2 regions of the Saccharothrix syringae genome follow, and region 2 is predicted to be linked to the other one. Evidence: predicted binding sites of a transcription regulator. Region 2 holds the regulator's gene; the other holds the start of a gene.
The links. The regulator HspR, encoded in region 2, represses chaperone genes until heat shock. The targets are predictions, from matches to a motif close to ANNTTGAGTNNNNNNNACTCAANNT.

Region 1 (3,408 bases), 1.3 Mb from region 2:
CATGGTCACGCCCGCGGACGGCCCGTCCTTGGGCACCGCGCCCGCCGGCACGTGGACGTGCACCCCGCGCTCGGCCAGCACCGCGGCGCGCTCGTCGTGCGACTTCAGGTACGACAGCGCGATCTGCGCCGACTCCTTCATCACCTCGCCGAGCTGCCCGGTCAGCGTGACGCCGGCCGACCCGGTGCCCGCCGAGGCCAGCGACGCCTCGACGAACAGCACGTCACCGCCCGCGCCGGTCACCGCCAGGCCCGTGGCCACGCCCGGCACGGCGGTCCGCTCGGCCGACTCCGGCGTGTGCTTGGGCGAGCCCAGGTACCCGCGCAGGTCGGGCACGTCCACCGCCACCGGCAGCTCGGCCTCGCCCAGCGCCACCCTGGCCGTCACCTTCCGCAGCACCCGCGCCAGCGAGCGCTCCAACTGCCGCACGCCCGCCTCGCGGGTGTACTCGCCGGCCAGCTTCCGCAGCGCCGCCCCGGTGACCGAGACGTCCTCCGGCGCCAGGCCGGCGCGCTCGACCTGCCGCGGCAGCAGGTGGTCGCGGGCGATGGTGACCTTCTCGTCCTCGGTGTAGCCGTCGAGCTGCACCAGCTCCATGCGGTCCAGCAGCGGGCCGGGGATGGCGTCGAGCACGTTGGCCGTGGCCAGGAACACCACGTCCGACAGGTCCAGCTCGACCTCCAGGTAGTGGTCCCGGAACGTGTGGTTCTGCGCCGGGTCCAGCACCTCCAGCAGCGCGGCCGTGGGGTCGCCCCGGTAGTCCGCGCCGACCTTGTCGATCTCGTCGAGCAGCACCACCGGGTTCATCGAGCCCGCCTCGGAGATCGCCCGGACGATCCGGCCGGGCAGCGCGCCCACGTAGGTGCGCCGGTGGCCGCGGACCTCGGCCTCGTCCCGCACGCCGCCCAGGGCGACCCGGACGAACTTGCGGCCCATGGCCCGCGCGACGGACTCGCCGAGCGAGGTCTTGCCCACGCCGGGCGGGCCCACCAGGGCCAGCACCGCGCCGGACCGCCGCCCGCCGACGACGCCCATGCCGCGGTCGGCGCGCCGGCGCCGCACGGCCAGGTACTCGGTGATGCGCTCCTTCACGTCGTCCAGGCCCGCGTGGTCGGCGTCCAGCACCGCCCGCGCGCCCGCGATGTCGTAGGAGTCCTCGGTGCGCTCGTTCCACGGCATGCCCAGCACCGTGTCCAGCCACGTCCGGATCCAGCCGACCTCGGGCGACTGCTCGGAGGTGCGCTCCAGCTTGTCGACCTCGGCCAGCGCGGCCTCCCGCACGTGCGCGGGCAGGTCGGCGCCCTCGACGCGGGCCCGGTAGTCCTGCTCCTCGGTGGCGGGCTTGCCCTCCAGCTCGGCCAGCTCCTTGCGGATCGCGGCCAGCTGCTGGCGCAGCAGGAACTCGCGCTGCTGCTTCTCCACGCCCTCCTTGACGTCCTTGCGGATCGTCTCGGCCACGTCCAACTCGGTCAGGTACTCGCGGCCCCACTCCAGCAGCTTCTCCAGCCGCAGGGTCACGTCGCTGGTCTCCAGCAGCCAGACCTTCTTCGCGTCGTCCAGGTACGACGCGTACCCGGCGAGGTCGGCCAGCGCGGACGGGTCGTCCACCTGCTGCACGGAGTCGACCACCTGCCACGCGCCGCGCTGCTGGAGGATGGTGGTGACCAGCGCGCGGTACTCGCGGGCCAGCTCGTGGGTGCGCTCGTCCACCGGCGACTCGTCGGCGACCGTCGCCTCGACCCACAGGGCCGCGCCGGGACCGGTCGTGCCGGTGCCGATGCGCACCCGCTCGGTGCCGCGCACGACGGCGGCCCGCTCGCCGCCGGAGAGGCGGCCGACCTGCTCGATCAGCGCCAGCGTGCCGACCTTCGCGTACTTGCCGTCCAGCCGCGGCACCAGCAGCACCCGGGACTGGCCGCCGGCGGCGGTCGCGGCCTCGACGGCGGCGCGGGCCTCGGCGGTGGCGTCGGAGCCGCTGAGCCGGATCGGCACGACCATGCCCGGCAGCACGACCACGTCGTCCAGCGGCAGCACCGGCAGCGCCAACGTCTCGCCCATGATCTCCTCCAAAGTTGAGTCTGACTGGCTCAACCAAGGTGAGCGGGTGTTTGTTTCCGCTGGCTGTTCGCTCTGAGCGATCCCCTCCGACGCGGGAACCGGCGGGCCCGGCGAGACGTCCGGAAGGCTTCACGGATCGCACGGGTGCCCGGTCCAAGATCTACCACGACCACGCCGGGCTTCACGGCGAACCGCGTGTGCGAGGCTGTGACCGGACGCACGCGGAGCGTCCGTTCGGGGGTTGTGCCCGATTCGGAACCCCACGACGATCACGCCGTCGACCAACGAGGAGATGCGCGCATGGAGCAGGCGAGCTGGGTTCCGTCCTCCGTGGACCTGGGACGGCCGAGCGCGGCCCGGATGTACGACTACTACCTGGGCGGCTCGCACAACTTCGCGGTCGACCGCGAGGCGGCGAAGTCGGTCGAGCAGATCTTCCCCGGCATGTCCGGCGCGGCCCGCGCGAACCGGTCGTTCCTGCGCCGCGCGGTGCGCTACCTGCTGGCCCAGGGCATCGACCAGTTCCTGGACCTCGGCTCCGGCATCCCGACCGTGGGCAACGTGCACGAGATCGCGCACCAGACCAACCCGTCGGCCCGGGTCGTCTACGCGGACGTGGAGCCGGTGGCGGTCGCCCACAGCACGGCGCTGCTCGCCGACAACCCGCTGGCCTGCGCCATCCAGGCCGACCTGCGCGACCCCGACTCCGTGCTGGGCAGCGACGAGGTCCGCCGGATGCTCGACTTCGACCGGCCCATCGGCCTGCTGATGGTCGCGGTGCTGCACTTCGTGCCCGACGCGGACGAGCCGCACAAGGCCGTCGCCCGCTACCGGGAGGCCCTGCCGTCCGGCAGCTACCTGGCCGTCTCGCACGGCAGCTGGGACGGGATCTCGGCGGAGGGCATCGAGGGCGGCGAGCAGGTCAACGCCATCTACCGCAAGACCGACAGCCCGCTGGTGCTGCGCTCGGGCGAGGAGATCGCCGCCTTCTTCGCCGGGTTCGAGGTGGTCGAACCCGGGATCGTGCCGCTGGCCGAGTGGTACCCCGACTCCGACGACGCCTACATCAGCGCCTACGCCGGGGTCGGCCGCAAGCCCTGAACCCGGGCGAGCCCTGAACCGGGACGAGTCGTGAGCGGGGCCGGGCCTCGGGTGCCGACGCCCGGCCCCGGCGTCACTCCGGCGGGGTCAGGCGCAGGTCCGGGTCGACCGGCGGCGCACCGTCGAAGGGCCCCTTCGGCAGGCGGCCCAGCGCGTCCAGGGTGAGGGTGATCTCCCGCGCGTAGGGGTCACCGCCCGTCGGCGGCACGGCGAACCAGTCGCGCAGGTCCTCCGGCACCCGGTAGCGGG
Region 2 (3,408 bases):
CCTGCCCGACGACGACACCCCCGTCGCCGACGACCCGACCGTCGCGCTGAAGGCCCAGCTCGACGAGCGGACCGCCGACCTCCAGCGGCTCACCGCGGAGTACGCCAACTACCGCAAGCGCGTCGAGCGCGACCGGGAACTGGTGATCGCCACGGCCAAGTCGCAGGTCGCGGGCGAACTGCTCGGCGTGCTCGACGACATCGAGCGCGCCGGCGCCCACGGCGACCTCGTCGGCGCGTTCAAGGCGGTGGCCGACAAGCTGGTCGGCTCCCTGCACGGCATCGGCCTGGAACCCTTCGGGCACGAGGGCGAGGAGTTCGACCCGGCCGTCCACGAGGCCGTGCAGCACAGCACGTCCCCGGACGTCAGCGGACCCACCGTCACCGCCGTGCTCCGCCGCGGCTACCGGTACGGCGAGCGGGTCCTGCGGCCCGCGCTCGTCGCCGTCACCGACCACGAGCCCGGGGCGCCCGCCCAGGACCAGACCGAAGAGAACTGAAAGAAAGGGGGGTGATGTCCGGTGAGTGCTAGGGACTGGATCGAGAAGGACTTCTACCGCGAACTGGGCGTCTCCTCCGACGCCTCGGCGGACGAGATCAAGCGGGCGTACCGCAAGCTGGCGCGGGAGCTGCACCCCGACGCCAACCCGGGCGACGCCAAGGCCGAAGCGCGGTTCAAAGCCGTGTCCGAGGCATACGGCGTGCTGTCGGACGCCGCCAAGCGCAAGCAGTACGACGAGGCCCGTCGGCTGTTCGCGGGCGGCGGCGGCTTCCCCGGCGGGTTCGGCGCCGGCAACAGCGGCTTCGACGTGGGCGACCTGTTCGGCCGCACCGGCGCCCAACCCGGCGGCATGGGCGGCCTCGGCGACCTCCTCGGCGGGCTGTTCAACCGCCGGGGGGGCACGTCCGCCTCCGCCACCCGCCCGAGGCGCGGCGACGACGTCGAGACCGACGTCCGGATCGACTTCACCGAGGCCGTCCGCGGGGCCACCGTGCCCCTCCGGCTGTCCAGCCCGGCGAGCTGCGGCACGTGCGCCGGCTCCGGCGCACGACCCGGCACCACCCCGCGCACCTGCCCCACCTGCGGCGGAGCCGGACTGGTCACCCGCAGCCAGGGCGCGTTCGCGTTCTCCGAACCGTGCGCCGACTGCCGGGGCACCGGCCGGATCGTCGACGACCCCTGCCCCGAGTGCGGCGGCGACGGCGTCAGCACCAAGACCCGCACGCTCACCATCCGCATCCCGGCGGGCGTCGACGACGGGCAGAAGATCCGACTCGCCGGCCAGGGCGAACCGGGCCGCAACAACGGCCCCGCGGGCGACCTGTACGTGCGCGTGCACGTCAACCCGCACCCCGTGTTCGGCAGGACCGGCAACGACCTGACCCTCACCGTGCCGGTCACCTTCCCGGAACTCGCCCTCGGCACCACGTTGACCGTGCCCACGCTCGACGGCAAGGTGACGTTGAGGGTGCCCCCGGGCACCGCGAGCGGAAGGGTGCTGCGAGCCAAGGGCAAGGGCATCACCAGGCGCGACGGCCAGGTCGGCGACCTGCTGATCACGCTGCAGGTGGCGGTGCCCAACAACATGGACGCCGCGGCACGAGAGGCGTTGGAGCAGTACGCGTCGGCAACGGCCCGGCACGATCCGCGGGCCGAGCTCAACGCGATGGTGGAGAAGAGGTCGGTGTGAGCTTCCCGTTCCCGCCCGGAACCGACGAGGACACCCCGTTCTTCGTGATCTCCGTGGCGGCGCAGCTCTCCGGTCTGCACGCGCAGACGCTGCGGTCCTACGACCGGATGGGGCTGGTGTCGCCGGGGCGCACGACCGGTGGTGGGCGCCGGTACTCGATGCGCGACATCGTGCTGCTGCGCGAGGTGCAGCGGTTGTCGCAGGAGGAAGGCGTCAACCTCGCGGGGATCAAGCGGATCATCGAGCTGGAGAACGAGGTCGGCGCGCTGCGCGCCAGGGTGCAGGAGCTGACCGAGGAACTGGCCTCCGCCCTGGCGGCGGCCGAGCAGGCGGCGGCGTCGGTGCACGCCTCGTACCGGCGTGAACTGGTGCCGGTGCGGCACGAGACCGCGTTGGTGGTGTGGAAGCCGAAGCCGAAGCGCTGAAACTTCCGATCACTCGATGGGGTGGTCGATGTACGGAAACGGTGTTACCGATCATCGGTTGCACATGAGGAACCCCGCGACCACCCCACACCACCCCGCCACACCACCCCGCCACCGCCCCCGACCCGACGACGCCACCACTACCGACCGGCCAGCCTTCGACCGGCCAGGCCCACCCGCCACCCATCACCCACGGATCCCCACCCCGCCGACGGCTCGCCCCGGACTCCCCGACCGCGCTCCCGGATCAGGCCCAGCTCGGGCTCGGCCCGAGTTGTCCACAGGTCCAGCCTCGGAGGTGGCGTGCCGCACGCGAGCGGTCGAGGATGGAGGTGGTCGGGACTGATCGGCTGTGGACCGGTGGGCCGGGTTGCGAACCGCACCGCTCAGCCGCAAGTCAGGACAGGTGTGGATTGGTGAGGGGTGGATCGGGCACGGGTCGGTGCGAGGGCATGGGGTGAAGCGCGCGGAAGCTGATCGCAGGGCTGGGTGAGTCGGTCCTGACGCGGGGCGAGCAGGCCGTGGCGAGTATCGGCGCGGTGCATCCTCGCTCAGCGCAGGGCATTCCGCTCAGCGCAGGGCGGGCGTCCCCAGGCGGTTGCAGGGGCGATCCGGCCGCGCGGTGGCGGACCGACCCGGCCACGCTGGGCTGGTTGATCTGGTCGATCTGGTCGCGCTGGGCGTCGATCTGGCCGCGCTGGGCTGGTCGGTCTGGCGCGCGGACCGCCCGCTTGGTGCGTTTGCCCAGGTCAGTCCAGCGTGAAGGGGTCGTACTTGATCCGGTCCAGCGGGGTGCCCGCCACGAGCATGCGCGACACCGTGGCCCGGATCATCGACGGCGAGCCGCAGACCAGCACGTCGCGGTCCTCCCACGCCCCGTAGCGGGTGACGACGTCGGCGAGGGTGCCCTGCTCGACGCCGCGGGCGCCCGGGTCCGACTCCAGCACCGGCACGACGGTCAGCCAGGGGTTCGTCGTCGCGAACCGCTGGAGGTTGTCCAGGTCGTACAGGTCGTCGCGGGTTCGGCCGCCCACGAACAGGTGAACGCGGGGGTTCTCGCCCCACTGCGCCATCTCGTCCACGATCGCGTGCATCGGCGCCACGCCGGTGCCGCCGGCGACCATGAGCACGTCGCGCCCGGACTTGCGGTCCACGCCCAGCCGCCCCATCGGGGGGCCGATCCGCCAGACGTCACCCGCCTGGGTGTGGCCGACGATCGACCGGCTGACCCAGCCGCCCTCGACCGAGCGGATGTGGAACTCGATGATGCCGTCCTCGCGCGGGGCGTTGGCG

Region 1: lon (endopeptidase La) is a predicted target of HspR. The motif match lies at 2,070-2,094, and genes of this name have one in related genera.

Annotation. Positions count from the first base shown of each region.
Region 1 covers NZ_CP034550.1:9,430,985-9,434,392, reverse strand. The annotation lists gene lon (endopeptidase La) at 1-2,058, opposite strand, end outside; gene EKG83_RS39545 (SAM-dependent methyltransferase) at 2,359-3,159, shown strand; gene EKG83_RS39540 (patatin-like phospholipase domain-containing protein) at 3,233-3,408, opposite strand, start outside.
Region 2 covers NZ_CP034550.1:10,753,922-10,757,329, reverse strand. The annotation lists gene grpE (nucleotide exchange factor GrpE) at 1-499, shown strand, start outside; gene dnaJ (molecular chaperone DnaJ) at 521-1,690, shown strand; gene EKG83_RS45900 (heat shock protein transcriptional repressor HspR) at 1,687-2,115, shown strand; gene EKG83_RS45895 (FAD-binding oxidoreductase) at 2,865-3,408, opposite strand, start outside.